One region of the Thauera sp. AutoDN2 genome, then DNA from elsewhere that is predicted to be linked to it. Evidence: predicted binding sites of a transcription regulator. Region 1 holds the regulator's gene; the other holds the start of a gene.
The links. Region 1 encodes LexA, which represses DNA repair genes until DNA is damaged. Its sites were predicted from a motif close to ACTGTATNTANATACAGT; they were not measured.

Region 1 (3,393 bases):
CAGCGCCACACCGGCCAGCGGGTGGTTTCCATCGACCACGACCTTGCCGTCGGCGATGTCGGTGATGCGGTAGACCATGTCTTCCTCGCCGTCGTCCGAGACGCGCTCGAAGCTCATGCCCACCTCGATGTTGTCCGGGAAGAGCTTGGCGTCCTCGACCAGGACCAGCTCCTCGTCGTAGTCGCCGAAGGCATCCTCGGGCTGCAGCTTGACCTGCAGTTGCTCACCGAGCTTCCGGCCATGCAGCGCTTCTTCAAGCACCGGGAAGATGCCGTCGTAGCCGCCATGCAGATACACCAGCGGGTGCTGCCCGTCGTCGATGACGCTGCCTTCCGGATCGCGCACGGTGTACTGTAGCGTGACCACGCTATTTTTTACGATTTCGTTTTGCATTTCGGGGTTCCAGTTCCTTGACCAGTTCGAAAACCGCGGCGGCGTGGCCACGGGGTGTCACATCGTAGAGCGCGTGGCGAATGCAGCCTTCCTTGTCGATGATGAAGGTCGATCGCCGCACACCCATCTTCTTCACGCCGTCGACTTCCCGTTCCTGCCAGACACCGTAGAGACGGCACGCCTCGGTATCCGCATCGGAGAGCAGACGGATCGACAAACCTTCCTGGTCACGAAACTCGGCGTGCGTCAGACAATCGTCCGGACTCACGCCGACCACGATGCAGTCGAAAAGGGCGAACTCGTCCTCGTGGTCGCTGAAATCTGCGGCCTGGAGCGTGCAGCCCGGGGTCTTGTCGCGGGGGTAGAAGTAAAGAACGACATGATGCTTGCCGACCTCCGACGCGAGGTCGAAAATTTCCATGTCGGCATCAGGCAACGTAAAGGCGGGGGCGGTATCTCCGCTTTTGAGCATGTGTTCTCCGTGATGAGGGGCGGATTCTAGCCGAGAGCCCCGGCCAACACTACCGACGCTGGCCAGGACAGCTTCCGGAAACTGCGCCAGCCGGGCAGGCAGACGCGTCCCTTGTCGTATGGTTCGTTTCGGTGCGCACCTGCAGCCACGCCCGAGACTGAAGCAATAGCCCATATCGGGCGCAGGCTCAAGATGCAGCGCATCATTGCCTCGAACAGCCAGGAGAACCGCACCATGCCGAAAGCCGCCCCGCACCGTTCTTTCCAGAACCTGCCCGAGACCATGCATGCGATGGTGCTGGACCACCCGGGGGGCTGGAATTGCGCCCACTGCGGTTTCTGGTTTCTGCCTTACCGCTTGCTCTCGGCGCACAACTGTTTAAAATTACAGCCATCCATTGGAGGCTGACATGAGCGCCCGTAGCGAAAACCTTACCGCACGCCAGCAGGAAATCCTCGACTTCATCCGTGCCACCGTCGAATCCGAGGGCCGCCCGCCCACGCGCGCCGAAGTGTGCACCGCCTTCGGCTTCCGCTCGCCCAACGCCGCCGAGACCCATCTGCGCGCACTCGCCGCCAAGGGCGCCATCCTGCTCGAGGAAGGCCGCGCCCGCGGCATCCGCCTCGCCGAGGCGCTCGGACTGCCACTGGTTGGGCGGGTTGCCGCGGGCAGTCCAATCCTCGCCGCCGAGCATGTCGAAGCGCGCTTCCAGCTCGACCCTACCCTCTTCTCGCCAAAGGCCGACTACCTGCTGCGCGTGCGCGGCATGAGCATGCGCGATGCCGGCATCCTCGACGGCGACCTCATCGCCGTGCACCGCAGTACCGAGGCGCGCAACGGCCAGATCGTGGTCGCCCGCGTCGACGACGACGTCACGGTCAAAACCTTGCAGCGCAAGGGCCCGGTGGTCGAACTCCTGCCGGCAAACCCGGACTACACGCCCATCGTCGTCGACACCCGCCAGGCGCCCGTGGTGATCGAAGGCATCATGGTCGGGCTGATCCGCAAGGATCACTGACGTCGATTCCGATGGCGCGACCACCATGGCCATCCCGCTTCGCCACGCCGGGGACGCGCCGCAGCATGCCTCCCTGCCTGCGCCCCCCTCTGTGCGCCCTTCTGCATCCTCGCCCCTTTCCCTGTCCGCCGGCACGGATGCGCTCGCCAATGCGCTCGCCAAGCTGCCGGCCGGCAGTGTCTGGCAAGCAAACCAGCTTGCACAGGGGCGGGCACGGGTGCTTCCGAGCGGCTTCGCCGAGCTTGATGCGGCGCTGCCGGGTGGCGGCTGGCCAGCCGGCGCGCTGATCGAACTGCTGTGCAACCGCCCCGGCGTCGGGGAGCTCTCCCTGCTCCTGCCCCTGTTGCGCCGCGTGACACAGACCCAATGGGTGATCTGGATTGCTCCGCCCCTGCTGCCTTACGCCCCTGCACTGGCACACGCAGGCGTACCCCTGTCACGCCTGCTGCTGGTGCGCACCCGCAGCCGCCAGAATCTGCTCTGGGCCGCACGCCAGGCGACCGCTTCGGGCAACTGCGCATGCGTGCTTGCATGGGCCCTGCAGGGAGATAACACCGCACTCAGACGCCTGCAACTCGCAGCCGAGGAAAGCGCCACCCCCATTTTTCTTTTTCGTCCGCACAGCACGGCGCAGCATTCATCGCCCGCGCCACTGCGCCTGGCGCTTGCCGCACATGATCAGGGCCTGCAGATCCATGTGCTCAAGCGGCGTGGCCCGCCTCTCGCGGAGCCGTTGTTGTTGAACCTGCATGCCGCCGGCGGGCCGGAGCCGCCTGCCGCCGCTCCGATCACCGGGACCGCACCTGAAGCATGGGCGAACGAGACACCTGGGAACGGGCCGCCCCGGGCTACCGCAGGGTCGCCGGGGGTGGCTGCCCCCACTTCACCCCCCCTGACCCTGGTCCGCTGAGCCTGCGCGCCATGCTGTGGCTCGCCATCGTACTGCCCGAGTTGCCCTTGCAGGTCTTCACCCGCGCCATGTCCTCGCCGCAGCCGCTCGCAGTCGCCTCTCCGCCCCCGCGTGCGCAGCTGATCGCCGCGAATGCCCCTGCGCGTGCGCTCGGCATCGTGCCGGGGCTACGCCCGGCCAGTGCGCTGAGCCTGCTTCCCGTGCTTTCGCTGCGCGCGCGCGCGCCGGCACGCGAGCGTGCCGCGCTGGAAGAGATCGCCCTCTGGGCTGCACGCTTCACCCCACGCATCAGCCTGGCACCACCGGATGCTGTGCTGCTCGAGGTGTCCACAACACTACGCCTGTTCGGCGGTACGCACCGGATCGCGCACGAACTGGAGCAGGCACTGCGCACGCTCGGGTTCGAGGCACGGCTCGCCTGTGCGCCAACGCCTCTCGCCGCCCACTGGTTCGCCCGCAGCGCCGCAGGCCGGCTGGATGCGGACGATGAGCAGGAGGACTGGCTCCGGCACCTGGACGAGCTCCCCCCGAGCGTGCTCGCGGACAGCGGCTGCGACGCCGAGACCTGCGAGCTTCTCGCCGGTCTCGGCATGCAGACCC
Region 2 (3,393 bases), on a different contig from region 1:
TGAAGTCCGAATTGAGCGCGAGCGCGATGAAGAAGCGATACACGATGGCGCCGACGATCACCGCGATGGTCGCCAGGTAGAGCTTGCGCGAAGGCAGCAGGCTCTCGCCGACGATCACCGCCGCCAGGCCGATGACGATGGTGCCCACGCCCATCGAGATGTCCGCCCCGCCCTGGGTCTGCGCGAACAGCGCACCGGCCAGGCCCACCAGCGCGTTCGACAATGCCATGCCGGCCAGCACCGCCAGCCCGGTGTTGACACCCTGTGCGCGCGCCATGCGCGCGTTCGAGCCGGTGGCGCGAATCGCCAGCCCGCTCTGGGTGGCGAAGTAGGCATCCAGGGCGAGCTTGACCGCCAGCACGACAAAGACCAGCAGCAGCGGGCGGAACACATAGTCGGCCATCGCCTCGGGCTGCAGCAGGTTGAAGACAGTGGGCTCCATGATCAACGGCACGTTGGGCTTGCCCATGATGCGCAGGTTGATCGAGTAGAGCGCGATCATCATCAGGATGCTGGCGAGCAGGTCCATGATCTTGAGGCTGACGTTGAGCCAGCCGGTGACCAGTCCGGCGACCGCACCGGCGAGCGTCGCCACGATGGTGGCGGTGAAGGGATCGTAGCCGGCGGCGATCATGGTCGCGGCGACCGCGCCGCCGAGCGGGAAGCTGCCATCCACGGTCAGGTCAGGAAAGCGCAGCAGCCGGAACGAGATGTACACGCCGAGGGCGACGAGACTGAAGATCAGGCCGATCTCCAGCGCCCCGAGCAGGGTGTAGAGGGACATGGGAAATACCGTTGATTGAAAGACGACGCGGGCGCCCTGACAGGAGCGCCCGCGGCGGCCGGAGCGATCCGGCCGGTCCTGGACCGAGCCTGAACGCGATTACTCGATGACTTTGGCCGCGTCCTTGACGAGGTCTTCTGCCAGCGTGACGCCCTGCTTCTGCGCGGCGCCCGGGTTCACATGCAGGGACAGCTTGTTGCTGGTCTCGAAGGCAATGTCACCCGCCTTCTCGCCCTTGAGGATGCGCACAACCATCTCGCCGGTCTGCACGCCAATGGCCTTGTAGTCCATGCCGTACGCGGCCACCGCGCCACGCGCGACACTGTCGGTGTCGGCAGCCACGAGCGGGATCTTGGCGTCCATGCCGACCTTGACCAGCGCCTCGTAGGCCGACACCACGTTGTTGTCGGTGCTGGTGTAGAACACATCGACCTTGTCGATCAGGCTGCGCGCAGCCGAGCCGACATCCACCGAACGCGGCGCAGCGGCATCGACCAGGCTCATGCCGTGCTTGGGCAGAAGCTCGCGCATCTGCTCGAGCACCACGACCGAGTTGGCCTCGCCTGGGTTGAACACCATGCCCACGCGCTTGGCAGCGGGCGCCACACGCTTGATCAGTTCGATCTGCTTGTCGAGCTCGAGCGCATCCGACACCCCCGTGATATTGGTGCCCGAGGGCTGCATCGAAGGCACCAGCTTGGCGGCCACGGGATCGGTCACCGCCGAAAACACGAGGGGGATATCCTTGGTCGCGGCTGCCACGGCCTGCGCCGAGGGCGTGGCGATGGCGACGATCACATCGGACTTGTCGCCGACGAACTTACGCGCGATCTGTGCCGCGGTGCCGGTGTTCCCCTGGGCGCTCTGGTACTGCCACTTGAGGTTCTTGCCGTCCTCGTAGCCCGCGGCCGCGAGCGCCTCCTTGACGCCATCCCGGACCGCGTCGAGGGCCGGATGCTCGACGATCGCGGTGATGGCGACCGACTTCTGCTGCGCGTACACCGGGCTCGAAACGGCGAAAGCGAGCGCCAGCGCGCCGAACAGCACCTTGCGGGACTTGGTGAAGCTCATGAAGGACTCCTTGACGGCCATGCCGGCCGGGCAGTGAAGGACATACGCGATCGGCGACCGCGACAGGAAAGGCGAACGAGTCCGAGAGTTTAACAGCGCACTTGGCACATGCGACTGCGGTAGACCCCAAGACAGTGTCCAGCATTCACGATCAGCCGTAAGCCTTGCGAGAAAAACTGTATTTATTTACAGTTTTGCATGCCCATCCCGTATGCCGAACTTCACTGCCTGAGCAACTTCAGCTTCCAGCGCGGCGCCTCGCACCCCGAGGAGCTCATCGAGCGGGCTGCGGCCTTGGACTATGCGGCAATCGCGATCACCGACGAATGCTCGCTGGCCGGCGTGGTGCGCGCGCATCGTGCACTGCAGGAGATGCCCGTCAAAGACCGTCCGAAGCTGATCATCGGCAGCGAGTTCCAGCTCGCGGATGGGCCCCACGTCGTGCTGCTGGCCGCGAACCGGCGGGGCTACGGCCAGCTCTCGCGGCTCATCACCCAGGCCCGGCGTGCGGCCGACAAGGGGTGTTACCACATCGACCGGGAAATGCTCGAAGCCGACCCTGCGCAGCGTCTCGACGACTGCCTGGCCCTGCTCGTGCCACCGCCGCATTTTCCGCCCCTGCATGGGCTGGACGAGGCGGCGGCAGCGCTCGCCGCCGACGCGCGCTGGCTGGGCACGCTGTTTCCCGGCCGCAGCTGGATCGTGATGACGGCCCTGCTCGACGGCGTGGACGACCGCCGCCTGCACTGGCTGGATCACATCGCCGGCAGCGCCGGCCTGCCGCTGGTCGCCGCCAGCGGCGCGCTGATGCACGAGGCCGCCCGCCGCCCGCTGGCCGATGTGATGACTGCGCTGCGCCTGCACTGCAGCGTGGCTGAAGCCGGCCTGGCGCTCGCGCCCAACGGCGAACGCCGCCTGCACGATCACGCCACGCTCGCCAGCCGCTACCCGCCCGCACTGCTGGCCGAAACCCTCGCCGTGGCCGCGCGCTGCGGCTTCAGCCTGGACGAGCTGCGCTACGAATACCCGGCCGAACTCGTCCCCGCCGGCGAAACTCCGGCGAGCTGGCTGCGCCGCCTGGTCGAAGGCGGGCTGATGTGGCGCTTCGGCGCGCAGGTCTCCGTTCGCGCCGGTAACACCGTGGCACCCGTGCCACCAGCCTGCGCCGGCCATGCGTCGTCCACGGCCCCGTGCACCGACCCGCCGGCGCCGCTGCGCATCGCAACCCCGGCACCCACCGCCACGCCGCCCCAGCCCGCCGACGACCCCGCGCCGGCTTCGGTACGCACGCAGATCGAGTACGAGTTGGCACTGATCGCCGAGCTCGGCTACGAGCCCTATTTCCTCACCGTGCACGACATCGTCCGCTTCGCCCGCATCGCCGGCATCCTGTGCCAGGGGCGCGGCTCGGCGGCCAACTCGGTGGTGTGCTGGGCGCTCGGCATCACCGAAGTCGACCCGCAGCTCGGCATCATGCTGGTCGAACGCTTCATCTCGCGCGAGCGCAACGAGCCGCCCGACATCGACGTCGACTTCGA

Region 2: the regulator LexA is predicted to act here: its motif matches at 2,031-2,048, upstream of ACPT9U_RS16680 (error-prone DNA polymerase).

Annotation. Positions count from the first base shown of each region.
Region 1 is NZ_JBNCAR010000003.1:77,188-80,580, reverse strand. It holds gene ACPT9U_RS03035 (FKBP-type peptidyl-prolyl cis-trans isomerase) at 1-393, opposite strand, end outside; gene ACPT9U_RS03030 (peroxiredoxin) at 368-865, opposite strand; gene ACPT9U_RS03025 (hypothetical protein) at 1,058-1,273, shown strand; gene lexA (transcriptional repressor LexA) at 1,275-1,883, shown strand; gene imuA (translesion DNA synthesis-associated protein ImuA) at 1,909-2,793, shown strand; gene ACPT9U_RS03010 (Y-family DNA polymerase) at 2,694-3,393, shown strand, end outside.
Region 2 is NZ_JBNCAR010000052.1:1,204-4,596, forward strand. It holds gene ACPT9U_RS16670 (ABC transporter permease) at 1-784, opposite strand, end outside; gene ACPT9U_RS16675 (ABC transporter substrate-binding protein) at 884-1,855, opposite strand; gene ACPT9U_RS16680 (error-prone DNA polymerase) at 2,054-3,393, shown strand, end outside.